One region of the Pseudoalteromonas sp. SR43-5 genome, then DNA from elsewhere that is predicted to be linked to it. Evidence: predicted binding sites of a transcription regulator. Region 1 holds the regulator's gene; the other holds the start of a gene.
What was found. Region 1 encodes sigma-54, which starts transcription at its own class of promoters, with help from an activator protein. Its sites were predicted from a motif close to GTTGGCACGNNNNTNGNNT; they were not measured.
Positions count from the first base shown of each region.

Region 1 (7,842 bases):
GTCCTAGCTTTTGAAATAAATCCAACATTATGCTTTTTCTCCAAGTAGTTCGTCTGCATAAGCCTGAGCCGGAAAATGAAATGGTACAGGACCATCCGACAAGCCTTTTAAAAACTGTTGAACTAAAGGAGATTCATGATTACGCATTTCATCTGGAGTACCAGAACCAATTACCCCTTGATCGGCGATAATTATAACGTGTTCGGCAATACTCATTACCTCTGTTACATCGTGCGTCACGATTAAAGACGATAAACCTAATACTTCGTTGAGCGACTTAATTAGCTTAACCAATACGCCCATCGAAATAGGATCTTGCCCTGCAAATGGTTCATCGTACATGATTAGCTCTGGATCAAGTGCTATAGCGCGTGCAAGTGCAGCACGCCTTGCCATACCGCCGGATAACTCAGATGGCATTAAATCTTTAGCGCCACGTAGTCCAACCGCTTGCAGTTTCATTAACACAACTAATCGAATCAGGTCTTCACTTAGCTTTGTGTGCTCTCTTATAGGAAACGCGATATTGTCAAATACCGACATATCAGTAAACAACGCACCACTTTGAAAAAGCATACTCATTTTAGTACGTGCTTCGTATAACTCTTTACGAGACATTTTAGGAATGCTGCCACCTTCAAATAAAATATCACCTGAATCTGGTTTAAGCTGACCACCAATTAAACGCAACATAGTGGTTTTGCCAATTCCGCTTGGCCCCATAATCGCAGTAATTTTACCTTTAGGAACGCTAAAACTCATATTTTTATATATGGTTCTATTGCCTCTCGAAAAGCTAACATCCTTGACTTCTACTATTGATTGCGACAAGTCGCTCTCCATAAAAATGTTCACTAGTGCCCCTATTTTAAAGCTTTTTTGTCAAAGATGGAAAAAACAATTCGTAAGATTTTGTAATACACCCATGAAAAGGATTATAAGACTCGCTCAAAACAGCTTAACCCCAGCTTAAATTTTTAAATTAGCTGTTTAAAAGCAACATTGTTACCTAGTTGACCTTACTCTTTTATTTATACTTTCATCTTGGCTTTTGTTACTATTCGCGCCATCCGTATTTTGTATAACTGGCTTAACACAATGGTTACCTCGTTTGTTATTTTAATTCTTGGTTTTGCAGCTCTTGTTTGGAGTGCCGATAGGTTTGTTTATGGGGCTGCGGCTCTTGCTAAAAACTTTGGTGTACCTACACTTATTGTTGGTTTGACCGTTGTAGCCATGGGCTCTTCAGCCCCTGAAATGATGGTTTCAGCCTCTGCCGCTCTGGCTAACAAAACCGACACAGCCGTTGGCAATGCTGTTGGCTCTAATATTACAAACATTTTACTTGTGTTAGGTATCACTGCTCTATTTCGCCCTCTTTCAGTTTCATCTAGTACGTTAAAACGTGAAATGCCATTAGTGATGCTCGTATCTTTAGCTACTTGGTATGTGTTCTCAGATAACTACTTTTCATTTAGTGAAGGTGTTGCGCTTTTAGTTGGCTTTATCGTATTCATCGGTGGGTTAATCATTGTATCTATGCGTGCAAAAAACCAAGATGACCCATTTGTCTCAGAAGCCTGCGACGATGTACCAAACGATGTACCTACTAAAAAAGCGGTATTTTGGTTAATTGTTGGCATGATACTCCTGCCGGTTAGTTCTCATTTTTTAATCGGCTCAGCTGTTGATATTGCTAAATACTTCGGCTTAAGCGACTTAGTCATTGGTTTAACAATTATTGCCATTGGTACTAGCTTGCCTGAACTTGCCGCCTCGGTTGCAGGTGTACTTAAAAATGAAGATGATTTAGCACTAGGTAATATTGTTGGCTCAAACATATTTAATATTTTAGCTGTATTACCTCTAGCAGGTATTATTAATCCTTCAGCAATTGATCCATCGTTAGTAAGCCGAGATATATTAATTATGATTGGTGCAACACTTGCTCTTATTATTATGTCATTGAACTTTAGAGGCACCCAGCGTATCAATAGGGTAGAAGGCGGCTTATTGCTAATAGCGTTTTTGGGTTACCAAGGGTATATTTTTAGTCAAGTAGGGTAAATGATGGCAACGCTAAACTTTATTGAACAAGGCCTTCGCGTTTTAGATGTTGAGCGCCAAGCACTTAGTGATATTGCACAATATGTAGATGAAAATTTTCATAATGCGTGCCAATTAATGTACGACTGTGAAGGCCGTATTATTGTCATTGGCATGGGAAAATCAGGCCATATTGGCAATAAAATAGCGGCAACCCTTGCAAGTACTGGCAGCCCAGCGTTTTTTGTTCACCCTGGTGAAGCAAGTCATGGTGATTTAGGTATGATCACTAAAAATGACGTGGTTATGCTTATTTCTAATTCAGGGGAAACCAGCGAAGTTTTAAATATCATTCCGGTTTTAAAACGACTTGGTGCCAAAATGATAGCGATGACTGGCAATACGCAATCAACCATGGCAACCCTTGCTAATGTACATGTGTGCATTAAAGTAGAAAAAGAAGCTTGTTCATTGGGTCTAGCCCCTACATCAAGTACCACTGCAACGCTTGCGATGGGCGATGCCATGGCAGTTGCATTATTAGAAGCTCGCGGCTTTACAGCTGATGACTTCGCGCTATCTCACCCAGGTGGTAGTTTAGGCAAGCGCTTATTACTTACTTTAAAAGATGTTATGCACAGCGGCGCAAATACACCTATTATTGATGTTTCACAAACAGTTAAAGATGCTCTAATAGAAATGTCAGCTAAAGGATTAGGTATGACAGCCATTGTTGATGAAAATCAGCAACTCGTAGGGTTATTTACCGATGGTGACTTACGTCGCATTTTAGAACAAAGAATTGATATTCATACAACACAAATAGATGTTGTTATGACTAAGTCATGCACTACAGCTACGCAAGATATTTTAGCCGCTGAAGCGCTCAATATTATGGAACGTAAACGTATAAATGGCCTAATCGTCGTCAATGAGAAAAACCAACCTATTGGCGCATTAAATATGCAAGACCTATTAAAAGCAGGAGTGTTATAAATGCAATTTGAAGAACTCTATCAACCGCTGAGCGATGATGCAAAAGCACGCGCTAAAAAAGTAAAACTACTTATATGCGATATTGATGGTGTATTTTCTGATGGCCGTATTTACCTTGGCAATCAAGGTGAAGAGCTAAAAGCATTTAATACAAAAGATGGTTTTGGCATTAAAGCACTTATAAACAGTGGCTTTGAAGTAGCTGTTATTACTGGTCGTCATTCACAGATAGTACAACAACGTATGAGCAGCTTAACCGTACAGCATATTTATCAAGGCCAAGAAAATAAGCTCATTGCCTATCAAGAATTAAAAGATAAACTCAACCTTAGCGATGAACAAATTGCTTATATTGGTGATGACGGTCCTGACATGCCTGTTATGGAGTTAGTAGGCTTTGCCGTTGCAGTAAATGATGCCCACCCTCTTATTAAGCGTTTGTCACATTATGTAACGCAAATGCCTGGTGGTTTTGGCGCTGTGAGAGAACTCACCGATTTGCTCATGCTTGAAAATGGTAAAGCATTGACTACACAAGGCACTAGTTCATGAATGCAGCGCGCATAATATTAAGCGTTTTATTCATTAGCTGTATGGTTTGGCTTTGGTACCCTTATTTTACACAAACAAATATTGTGCCTAAGGCTGAGCCTGAAGTTGTTGCTAAGCCTGATTACATAGCTATTGAGCTCAAACAGACAGCCTATGATGAGCAAGGTAAAATTAGCCACAAAGTCACTGCGGCTAAAATGGAGCTATACCAGCAATTAGGTTTCACGTTTTTTGAAAAACCCATTTTTACTTTATATAACGAGCAACAAACGTGGCAAATAAATGCAGACGAAGCAACATTATATGAAGATAAACAATTAATTTTAGAAGGTAATGTGGTTGCCAAAAATTTAACCGATAACGCCATGATAGACAAAATCAATGCTGATAATATTCAGGTTGATATAAAGTTATTAACAATGCGTTCGGAGCAACCCGTCATTATCACTGGACCCAATTTAAAAATCACCGGTAAAGGCCTAGAAGCCGACTTGAAAACCGAAGTGATAAAACTAATTAACCATACGCGAACCATATATTATGACCAATAAAATATTAAAATCACTTATAATTCCTACACTTATACTAGCGTTTAATAGTAGTGCTGCAGAGCAAAACACGCAACCTGCTGCCAATCAAATTTCAATAAGTGCCGACAAGCAAGAAGGTCAATTGAAAGCTAATGTGGGTATTTTTGAGAAAAACGTTGAGATTATTCACGGTAATCGCCGCATTACAGCCGATCGCCTCGAAGTACACAAACGTGATGAACTTGGTGATAATAAACAATTATTAATTGCCACAGGTAGCCCTGCGCACTTTGAAGAAAAGCAATCAGACGGCACGACTATGAGCGCCAGTGCTGACGAAGTACGTTATGATGTATCTAAGCGTTTTTTAACGCTTGTTGGTAATGCACAAGTTTCGCAAGCCGGACAAAAAATAAATGCTAAAAGTATTACCTACGACATAGAGCAGCAGCTCATCAGTGCCGAAAAAGATGAAAACTCAACTGACCGCGTTCACACAATTTTAGTACCGATCGAAACTAAAAAAAGTAAAAAAGGCGATAAAGGTCAACCATGAGCACATTAAAAGCAGAACTATTAGCAAAAAGCTATAAAGGTCGTGAAGTTGTAAAAAACGTCGGCCTTGAAGTACAAGCTGGCAGTATAGTTGGCTTACTTGGCCCTAACGGTGCTGGTAAAACAACGACTTTTTATATGATTGTAGGGCTTGTTCCTAGCGACAAAGGTAAAATATCTATTGATGATAACGATATTACTCTTTTACCTATGCATAGTCGTGCTAGATTAGGCATAGGCTACTTACCACAAGAGTCATCGATTTTTAGAAAGCTGACTGTTTATCAAAACTTAATGGCCATTTTAGAAACGCGCAAAGAACTAAATAAACAAGCCAGAGAAGACACGCTCAATAACTTATTAGATGAATTTAGCATACAACACATTCGTGATAGCCAAGGTATGGCATTATCGGGGGGAGAACGTCGTCGTGTAGAAATAGCACGAGCGCTGGCAGCAGATCCTAAATTTATATTACTGGATGAACCGTTTGCCGGTGTTGACCCTATTTCGGTATTAGATATAAAGAAAATAATAGAACATCTTAAAAATCGTGGGATTGGTGTATTAATTACCGACCATAACGTAAGAGAGACCCTTGATGTTTGTGAAAAAGCCTACATTGTTTCTCATGGGGAGCTGATTGCATCAGGTACTCCAGAACACGTATTAAATGATAAAACAGTACGCGATGTTTACTTAGGCGAGCAATTTAGGCTGTAACATTTACGCCATGTCTTTAAGCATCTGCTAGTATTAATTATAACAACATAAAAGGATTGTTAGAGATACATGAGGCAATCACTACAGCTGCGCATGGGCCAGCAACTTACAATGACTCCACAGTTGCAACAAGCTATTCGTTTGTTGCAACTCAGTACATTGGATCTCCAGCAAGAAATACAAGAAGCTCTCGACAGTAATCCACTATTAGAGGTTGAAGAGGCAGACTATTCCGAAGACGCTGCTGGTAAAAACGAGCAAAAAGCTGATACCGATGACATAACTGTTAGCGCATCTGCTGATGATGCTCCGAGCGAATACGAACAAGATACTGGTGAAGCACTTGCAAAAGACACGCTAAGTGACGACATGGCTATGGATGTCAGTTGGGATGAGTACATGAGTGCCGCTCCTGCAGCCTCATCAGGTCCAATGCCTGAAGACGAATCAATATACCAAGGCGCCTCTACTGAAACGCTCCATGAGTATTTAATGTGGCAATTACAACTAACGCCATTTAGCCCTACAGACGAAGCTATTGCTATTGCTATTGTAGAAGCTGTCGATGATTCAGGTATTTTAACACTAAGCTGCGAAGAGATTTTAGAAAGCTTTAATCAAGAAAACGAAGATGATAACGAAGTCGAACTTGATGAAATTGAAGCGGTATTAAAACGCATCCAACTGTTTGATCCTGTTGGTATTGCTGCACGTAGTTTACAAGAGTGTTTGTGTATTCAGCTTAATCAATTTGATAAAGAAACACCTTATATTAATGAAACGAAAATGATTTTAACCGAGCATATTGATCTATTAGCAGCTCGCGACTATCGTACATTAATGAAAAAAACTAAGCTCAAAGAAGAAGAGCTTAAAGAAGTAATGACACTAATACATACTCTCAACCCAAAACCTGCAGATACTATTGTAAGGGAAGAATCTGAGTATGTTATTCCTGATGTGTCAGTTAAAAAAATTAAAGGCCGCTGGGTTGTCGAATTAAACCCAGATAGCATGCCTAAAATTCGTGTTAATAGCCAATACGCAGCAATGTCTCGCACTGTAAAATCAAGTGGCGACAGCCAGTTTATTCGCTCACATTTACAAGAAGCTAAATGGTTTATTAAAAGCTTAGAAAGTAGAAACGACACGCTATTAAAAGTTACTAATTGTATTGTTAAGCAACAACAAGGCTTTTTTGAACATGGCCCTGAAGCCATGAAACCAATGGTTTTAAATGATGTTGCTGAAATGGTAGAAATGCACGAATCGACAATTTCTCGCGTAACTACTCAAAAGTACATGCATACACCCCGTGGTATATTTGAGCTTAAATATTTTTTCTCAAGCCATGTAAGTACTGAAAACGGTGGTGAATGTTCATCTACAGCAATACGTGCGCTTATCCGAAAATTAATCGCAGCAGAAAACTCAGCAAAACCATTGAGTGATAGCAAAATAGCGGATATATTGGCTGAGCAAGGAATTAAAGTAGCGAGACGTACAATCGCAAAATACCGCGAATCTCTTGCTATTCCACCGTCAAATCAGCGTAAAAGTCTGATTTAAGACGCTAAACTAAGAGGGTAATGCTTATGCAACTAAACTTAACTGGTCGTCACGTAGAATTAACCGATTCACTAAGAGACTATATTAATACTAAATTTGCGAAGCTTGAAAGACACTCTGATCATATTAATAATGTTCATGTCATTCTCGATGTAGAAAAATTAAATCAAAAAGCAGAAGCCACAATACACGTAAGCGGTGCTGAGCTATTTGCCTCTACAGAACATCAAGATATGTATGCCGCTATTGACTCGTTGATCGACAAGCTCGATCGCCAAGTAATCAAACACAAAGAGAAGCTTGCTCGACACTAATATGATGAAATTAAGTTCACTTATATGCCAGGACTGCAGCAAAGCTGCGGTCCTTTTTAATAGCAAAAAAAGAATTTTAGAGTTCATTAGCGAACTTGCTCACGACAAACTTCCGTATTTACCGCAACAAGATATTCTTAATGCTTTAATGAGCAGAGAGAAATTAGGTAGTACAGGTATAGGACGTGGCATTGCTATTCCTCATGGAAGAATGAGCGGTGCAGAAGAGCCTTTGGCTTTAGTGCTCGTTAGCGAAACTCCAATAAACTTTGATGCAATCGATAATCGCCCTGTTGATATTTTTGTCGCACTCATCGTACCAGATGGCGATAACCAGCAGCACTTAAAGACTCTAGCAACCATTGCTGATAAACTAAACAACAAAGATTTTTGTAAACAGTTACGCAGTGCAAAATCTGATACTGAGCTTTACCAAGTTATTGTCGATCAATCATAGTTTTATAAAGGGTGTTAAATGGAGTTAATTATCATAAGCGGCCGTTCTGGTTCTGGAAAGTCGGTTGCTTTGCGCGTTGTAGAAGATTTAGGTTATTATT
Region 1 covers NZ_JACJEA010000001.1:107,160-115,001, forward strand. The annotation lists gene mlaE (lipid asymmetry maintenance ABC transporter permease subunit MlaE) at 1-28, opposite strand, end outside; gene H5090_RS00525 (ATP-binding cassette domain-containing protein) at 28-843, opposite strand; gene H5090_RS00530 (calcium/sodium antiporter) at 1,099-2,067, shown strand; gene H5090_RS00535 (KpsF/GutQ family sugar-phosphate isomerase) at 2,071-3,042, shown strand; gene kdsC (3-deoxy-manno-octulosonate-8-phosphatase KdsC) at 3,043-3,594, shown strand; gene lptC (LPS export ABC transporter periplasmic protein LptC) at 3,591-4,145, shown strand; gene lptA (lipopolysaccharide transport periplasmic protein LptA) at 4,135-4,680, shown strand; gene lptB (LPS export ABC transporter ATP-binding protein) at 4,677-5,402, shown strand; gene H5090_RS00560 (RNA polymerase factor sigma-54) at 5,472-6,971, shown strand; gene hpf (ribosome hibernation promoting factor) at 6,998-7,285, shown strand; gene ptsN (PTS IIA-like nitrogen regulatory protein PtsN) at 7,290-7,742, shown strand; gene rapZ (RNase adapter RapZ) at 7,761-7,842, shown strand, end outside.

Region 2 (7,842 bases), on a different contig from region 1:
TTTGGTACGGTGTCGAGGTGCGACCCTATAATTAAACGTTTAGCATGGGGGTTTGATGATTTTAGTCGCCCCCAAAGGTTGCCCACTTCGTCTTGCCACGATTGCATGCCTGCCTCAACCATCCACGATGCAGTAACGGCGTTACAATCTTTGTGCTCTTTTGATAAGTACACGCGGTGAATACCGCCTTGCATTTGCGATAGTGCGCTGAGGGTTTTACAGCGAGATAAAGCGCGTGTTGCGTATTCATCAGCAAGTTCTTTATCTAATAAAGGGCTGTGTTGTGGGCTTACAATCGTCATGCTAAATCCTTTTTTTATTTATAGTGAGCAAGGGCGGCAATAGCGGCTTCGCCTTTAGGGCCTTTGTAACCGTTGGCATGTAAGCAAGCGTCTAAGCTTGCGAGTGTTTGTAATACAGCATCTTTGCGGGCGTTGTAGCCCATAGTGCCAATACGCCAAATTTTGCCATGCAGCGGGCCAAACGAGGTGCCAATTTCTATTCCGAAATCGGTTAGCATTTGTCCGCGTACGTGATCGGCATTAATGCCCTCGGGTATATACACACCCAGTACGTTGTTCATTTTATGTGTTAAATCACCAAATACATTTAAGCCGAGCGCTTGAATGCCTGTTAGCATGGCATCGCCATGTAATTTGTGGCGCGCTACGCATTTATCCACGCCTTCTTCAATGACTATGCGGGCGCATTCTGAGGCGCAGTACAGCATGCTGGTGGCTTCGGTATGATGGTTGAGGCGCTCCTCTCCCCAGTAATTCATGATCATGCCTAAATCAAAATAGTTAGAGCGTACAAAGGGCTCTGTGCCGTCGGTATGGTCGGCCGTGCGAATACCTGCTTCTACCTTTTTGCGTTTTTGGATCCAATCGGCGCATTTATCGCTAAGCGTTAATGGCGCAGACCCAGAAGGTCCGCCTAAACACTTTTGCAGACCAACAGAAAGTGCATCGAGTTTCCATTCATCGGCAGGAAGTTCGTTACCCACAATGGAGGCGGTGGCATCACAATAAAATAGTACATCGTGCTTTTGGCAAATATCGCCAATATGCTCAAGAGGTTGGTTCATGGTGGTGGATGTATCGCCTTGTACCATAGCAAGTACATGGGGTTTTACATCAACAATGGCTTTTTCGATTTGTTCTGGCGTAAACACTTCGCCCCACGGTACTTCTATTGTGTGCACCTTTGCGCCAACGCGTTCTGCTATTTCAGCAAGTAGGTGGCCAAAGCGCCCCATAATTGGCACAAGTACTTTATCGCCTGGGCGTAAAATTGAGCATAATACGGCTTCAATCCCTGCGCGCGATGTGCCATCTATTAGCATGGTCCATTCGTTTTTAGTTTTAAAAATTTCGCGGTAACGTGCCATGGTTTCGTTCATAAAACCGGTCATTACTGGGTCGTATTGGCCTATAAGCTGCGCCGACATAGCACGTAAAACACGAGGGTCGGCATTAATTGGGCCTGGTCCCATTAATAAACGCTGTGGTGGGTTTAAGGTTTGAACTTGCGTGTTATTAAACATATTTTAGGCTCCCAGAGTCTGAATAAGCATGCGTATGCCGGTTATCATTAAGACAACGGCAAAGGCGCGTTTTAGTTGTTTTTGATCCAGCTTGCTACCAATTTTTACGCCAATAGGCGCAAATAAAATAGTCAACGGAATAATAAGAAAAAAGGCAGGGAGGTTAACCAACCCCCACGTACCTAGGGGAGCATCGGTTGGCGTTGTGCCAATACTTAATAAGGTAATAACGCCAGGTAGTGCAATCAATAAACCAAAAACGGCCGCAGTACCTACTGCAACATGGGCGCGTACATTAAATGCGTTTAGCATAGGTACGCCAATAGTGCCGCCACCTATGCCAATCATTACCGACAAACCACCTACAATACTTGCCATAACCCCTTGACCAAATTTTCCTGGCAGTTGTTTTACAAGCGCGGGTGCGCCGGCTCTAAATAGCATGTTTAAACTGACTAAAATAGCAATACAGGCAAACATAAGTACCAGTGCATTACCGCGTATTGAGTGCGCTAAGTAGCTGCCTACAACGGCCATAACTAAAATAAATGGTGCCCAGTATTTTATTAGCGCAAGGTCAATATTCCCTTTGCTATGATGCGAGCGAATAGATGAAAGCGAAGTAGGTACTATGGTTGCAAGTGATGTAGCGGTGGCTATCATCATTGCCGACTCTGGGCTTACGCCAAAACCTTGCAGTAAAAAATACAGCACAGGGACGATAACAATACCGCCGCCTACACCAAAAAGTCCTGCTAAAATACCGGCAAAAATACCGGTTGCTATTAAGGCTACTATAATTGGCCATTGATTTATTATTTCTGACATTGTGTTCCTGCTGTAGTTACTGTTGCACGTCCATCTGAACGAGGATCTGTTGCAGCTTCAAGGCTTGTAGGTGTATCTAAAATAGCCCCAGCGTGCCCCATCATTTCGTTATTATTATCAACGCTTACCCAATCGTGGTCACGTTGATTTAATTCATGTTCTATATGAAAAACTAACTCTTTTTCAATTTTTAAATTTGTACTCGTATCGCCCCATGTTCGTCCAAGTAACCAACGAGGGTCGCTAATTGCTTGTTTTATAGATTTATTTCGCCACGCGTAGCCTGCAAAAACAGCGGCTTGAGTTTGTGGCTGCCCTTCACCGCCCATTGTTCCGTAAGCAAGTCGACGACCATCGCTAAACTTTGCCAGTGCTGGGTTAAGTGTATGAGCGGGCTTTTTATTTGGAGCAAGGGCGTTGGTATCTTGATTGTTTAAACTAAAGCTTAAACCACGGTTATTCCACACAAAGCCGCCTTCACTCATTAATATTCCGCTGCCAAATTCCCAGTAAATGCTTTGAATAAAGCTGACTAATTGCCCGTTTTTATCTCTGGCTGCCATCCACACAGTATCGCCAGGCTCTGCGTTAAATGGCCATTTTTTGGCTTTGGCCATATCAATATTGTTAGCAAGTTCGCTTAAGCGATTATCGGTTAGTGCGTTTTTATAATCGTCTCCTAATGCTTCAGGGTCAGCCCAAAGGGTAGGGCGATGGGTAAAGCTTTGTTTAGTTGCCTCAACAATTAAATGTGTCCAGTCGGCATCGGTTTTAGCTAAATGCTTTAACTTATTTACGGCACCAATTATTTGTAGTGAATGCACGCCTTGTGTTGGCGCGGGTAAGTTGTAGCAATCAATACCACTGAGGTTTGCATTTAGCGCAGTAACTACCTCGGCTTTAGTATTTGCAATGTCACTTGCGGTAATTGAGCTGCCTGCTTTTGCTAAGTCAGCGGCAAATGAGTTGGCAAGTACGCCTTCATAAAATGCGTTTAAGCCATGTTTTGCTAGGTATTCAAACGTTGCTGCAAGTTTAGGGTTTTTAAAATGTTGACCTGCTTGCAAGGGCTTGCCATTGGGTATGTAGAGGCTTTTAAACGCCTCATTGGTATTGTTAGCAGCGGCTAGCTTTTCGCAGCCTGCTTGCAAGCTTTTTGTAACTGTAAAGCCCTCGCGAGCAAGTTCAATAGCAGGTGCTAAAATTTGTGACAGTGGTAGTGCCGCTTGCTCATCTAGTTCAAGCGCTTTTTGCCAGCCGCGTATTGTGCCCGCTTGAGTAAGTGCGCTTAATCCGCCGCGCTCTGGTATTTGCGTGAGCGTGTTATAGGGCGTTGTATTAGTTGCTGCGCGGCCGCAGGCGTCAATAGCAGTGGGCGTTTTTTGATTTGGCTTATCGATAAGCCAAAAGCTGTCGCCACCAATTGAGTTCATATGTGGATATACAACGCTAATAGCAGCGGCAGCCGCTACCATAGCCTCGGTAGCTGTACCGCCTTGTTTTAGTATATTTATACCCGCCTCAGTGGCCGAAAAATGAGACGCGGTAAATGCAATGTTGTGTGTGGTCATGCCGGTGTGTCCTGTTTAAAGTGTGCAGCTAGGTGCTTAACGCAAGCAAGTAGGCTTTTATCGTTACCGTGGCTCATCATTAATGAAAAACCATACGGATGATCATTTGCTAAATCAGCCAGTGGTAAATGCACTTGCGCTGAGCCACTAAGCCCTGCAATTGCCGAAAGCGTAATAATTTGCATGCGTAAGGCGCTTGTGTCGGCGCCTAATTTAGGTGCGGTTGTGGGGGTGGTTGGCAAAAATAAACAGCTGTTTGTATTTAGGTTTTTAGCTATTAGTGTTTGCCATTGGGTTTGCACTTTTAGTGCTTCTTGTTCTTCTTGATCAGTTAGGGCAAGCGCCATATTAAAACGTGCTGCAATTGCAGGAGCAAACTGGGGAAGTTGCCCCTGCAATTGAAGCCAGTCTTTATGCGTTTTTGCGATTGCTCGCCCTTGCAGTACTCTAAAACTATCAGCAAGTTCATTTAATAAGCTGCTGTTAGGTAGTTCAAATTCTTTATGGTGCTTAAAATTAGGCTTGGTTTTTTCAAGCAATTGTTTAAGTGGGGCTTGTAAAACAGGGTCAACGAGTTCAAATAACGGCTCGCAAATAACTAAGGTATCAACGTTATTAATAGCTTGATTTGGTAGCAGTACATTACCTACACCGCTTAATAGCTCAGCGCTTTGGGTAAGCCAACCTATGGTATCAAAAGGGGGAGCCAACGGTATAAGGCCGTCTTTTTCAATCACGTTATGGCTTGGCCTTATGCCATATAAACCACAATAGCTGGCGGGTATTCTAATTGAGCCGCCGGTGTCGGTGCCTAAGCCAATATCAGCTAAGTTAGCAGCAACTGCAGCAGCAGACCCCATACTCGAACCACCGCAAGCATGCCCTTTTAATTTAGGATTTTGCGCAGCGCCATAATGTATATTATTACCCTCTAAGCTATAAGCTAGCTCGTCAGTATGGGTAAAGCCTATAAAGTTACAACCAGCGGTCATGAGCTTATTAACCGAGCTTGCCGTATTTTGAGCCGGTTTAGCTGTTTTAAACCAGTGTGGGTTGCCTGCGCTGTTACGCTCGCCCTTTACTGCAAATACATCTTTTACAGCTAAGCGATTGTTTGCAAGCACTCCAGACTGGCTTGTTTGCCACAGGGTAGGACCGTGATTGCAAAATATACCTTTGTTGTTTTTTTTATCACTCATTTGCAGCTCATTATTATAAAACTGACCAAGTACTTACTTATTAAGTTAAGAGTGATTAAAAAGCGGGCTGGTTATTATTATTATGAATACCAATTTTATTAAAAACATGATCATTTTATCGGATTAAATAGCGCACTCACTGCGTCATTTTCTTCGCGTTATAATAGATCACTAATTTAATGCAATTGCTAAGGCTCCGCTTTTTAATCGGTAGTTTTGATTTTATAGTGCTTAGACTAAGCAAGAGGAATGCCATAAATTAAAATCCTGTCCAACTGGTCAGGTTTTGTTGGGTTGTATGAGATTTGTAAATGTGGTCTGTAAAAATAGTGAGATTAAAATGAGCTAAAACAAACCAACTTGGTGCGCAGATGCACCAAGTTGGTCTTTATTTATATGGCTTTGAGTGCTAAATAAGGGGCGTTTTACTGATGATTAAACCGTTAATATCGGCGTAAACCCAATCGTTAGGTTCAATAGTAGTGCTAAGCATGGTAACAGCTTGGTTTTTATCACCAAAGCCGCGCTTTAAGGTACTACGCGGTGTAGAGCCTAGCGCCATTACAGGTAAGTTCATCGTGGCGAGTATTTCTATATCTCGGCAACAGCCATTTATTATTACGCCTTCCCAGCCATTACTTAAGGCACGCTCGGCCATAATATCGCCTATAAACGCAAAGCGTTTGCTCGCAAACCCGTTTATAACCAATACTTTACCTTCACCATTTTCATGCAATATATCGGCGGCAAAAGAGTTGTCTTCTGGGCAGGTAACGGTAACTACTTTGCCATAAAACGTGGTTTTTTTACCAAAGTGATAAAGGCCGCTGTCTGCTACTTGCACGTTATCGCGATGATCGTCAAATAAATCGGGTGTAGTAAAGGGTGTCATGGGTTAAGTCTCACTTTGCTCAGGTATTTTAAGACCAATACCTTTTAAAATTATGTGGGCAATTGATTGCGTAATTTGTGCCACATCGGTTTCGTCGTACTCTAATTTGTTCATTACGAGTAAAACCTCAGCCTGAAAGTCGGCGTAATATTGCGTGGTAGACCAAATAGTAAAGAGCAAATGGTAGGGATCAACCTTATCCATTTTATCAGCGTCCATCCATGCTTGAAGTACATCAACCTTTTGTTTAACCCAAGGGCGGGTATTGGTTCTAAAGTAGTTTTGTAAATAGGGTGCACCGCGCAGTATTTCACTGGCAAATAAGCGAGATTGCATTGGCTGATTTACGGCCAGTATTACTTTGCTTTTAATATAGTTATAAAGCACGGTAGCTGGATCGTCGTTAATTGTGACGTTATCGAGCCCTAAGTTCCAATTAGCTATTATGCGGTCAATCACAGACTCGTACAGACCATCCTTACTTTTAAAGTAATACAAAATATTAGCTTTTGGCACCTGCGCTTCTTTAGCAACCATGCTCATACTTGCTCCGTCGTAACCTAATTGCGAAAACAATTGCTCGGCGGCATCTAAAATTAGTTTTTGGTTTTTCTCGCGTGTGACTTCTTTTTTATTTGGCTTTATTTTTGTGGTCATTATAAAGTTTGCGTGTTTAACGTATTGATTGATTGTAGCTTTACTGACCAAAAGGTCAATTACTAAAAAGGGTGAATGCTAAAAACAAATGAGAGGTTTAAGCTATTAACTTTAGGGTCTGTTGATCTTTGCGGATTAAAATTTGTTCAAACTAGGGGCTATTTAATCGCGGCGCGAGATTTGTAACCTAGTGGGCTAAGTAAAAACCGAGCAACAAAGAGTAAGTAGTCCCTAGGAAGAACCCTTTGGGCAGCGCCTGTTTGGCATTAATGCTACGTTATCGCCCATTAATGGGGAATAACCACACTATATAGGCTCTGCCTTGCCTAAATACCAAACAGACTGCTGCAAATTCAACCTTGAAAGAACAACAGACCCTTATTGTTTAATTAAATAATTACTGTTAGTTTAGTTTCAAATTTACGAGTAGTACTTTTGGATTGGCAAATGGATTTTATAAGCAAAAATAAATACACGCTTTATAGAGTCGCGGCCATATTACTGTGGAGTTGCTTAGTTGCATTACTACGGGATATTTCTGAGTTGTTTAGCCCCATTGGTGGTGCGGCGGCTATGTATTCTGTCAGTGCGATATTTTTAATTTTGGTTATGGGAGTGCCCAAGTTTAGTGGTTTTTCGAAACGTTACTTGGTAATAGGTACTTTATTATTTGTATCGTACGAAATTTGCTTGGCGCTTTCTATTGGTATGGCAAACAGCCGTCATCAGGCAATGGAAATGGCGGTTATTAATTATTTATGGCCCACGCTGACTATACTGCTCTCTATTATTATTGGTCGTAAAAAAGTAAGTTTCTGGGTTTACCCAAGCATGATCATTGCTTTTTTAGGCGTTGCTTGGTGTATTACAGGCGATCAAAAAATGTCACTCGATACGCTTGTTACTAACTTTGCTGATAATCCTGCTACTTACTTAATGGCATTAGCTGCAGCGTTTATATGGGCTATTTATTGCGTAGTTACGCAAAAGCTGAGTAATGGTAAAAATGCTATTACGTTATTTTTTACTGTCACGGCAATGAGTTTGTGGGCGCAATATGGTTTTTGTAATGAAGCGCCATTAACGTTTTCACTGGGCTCAAGCATAACTTTGCTATTAGCTGGTGTAGTAGTGGGGAGCGGTTATGCA
Region 2 covers NZ_JACJEA010000009.1:46,800-54,641, forward strand. The annotation lists gene H5090_RS07115 (allantoate amidohydrolase) at 1-302, opposite strand, end outside; gene H5090_RS07120 (alanine--glyoxylate aminotransferase family protein) at 317-1,546, opposite strand; gene H5090_RS07125 (sulfite exporter TauE/SafE family protein) at 1,550-2,374, opposite strand; gene H5090_RS07130 (gamma-glutamyltransferase family protein) at 2,362-3,945, opposite strand; gene H5090_RS07135 (amidase family protein) at 3,942-5,144, opposite strand; gene H5090_RS07140 (putative 4-hydroxy-4-methyl-2-oxoglutarate aldolase) at 5,554-6,036, opposite strand; gene H5090_RS07145 (TetR/AcrR family transcriptional regulator) at 6,040-6,693, opposite strand; gene yddG (aromatic amino acid DMT transporter YddG) at 7,141-7,842, shown strand, end outside.
Region 2: the regulator sigma-54 is predicted to act here: its motif matches at 5,383-5,401, upstream of H5090_RS07135 (amidase family protein).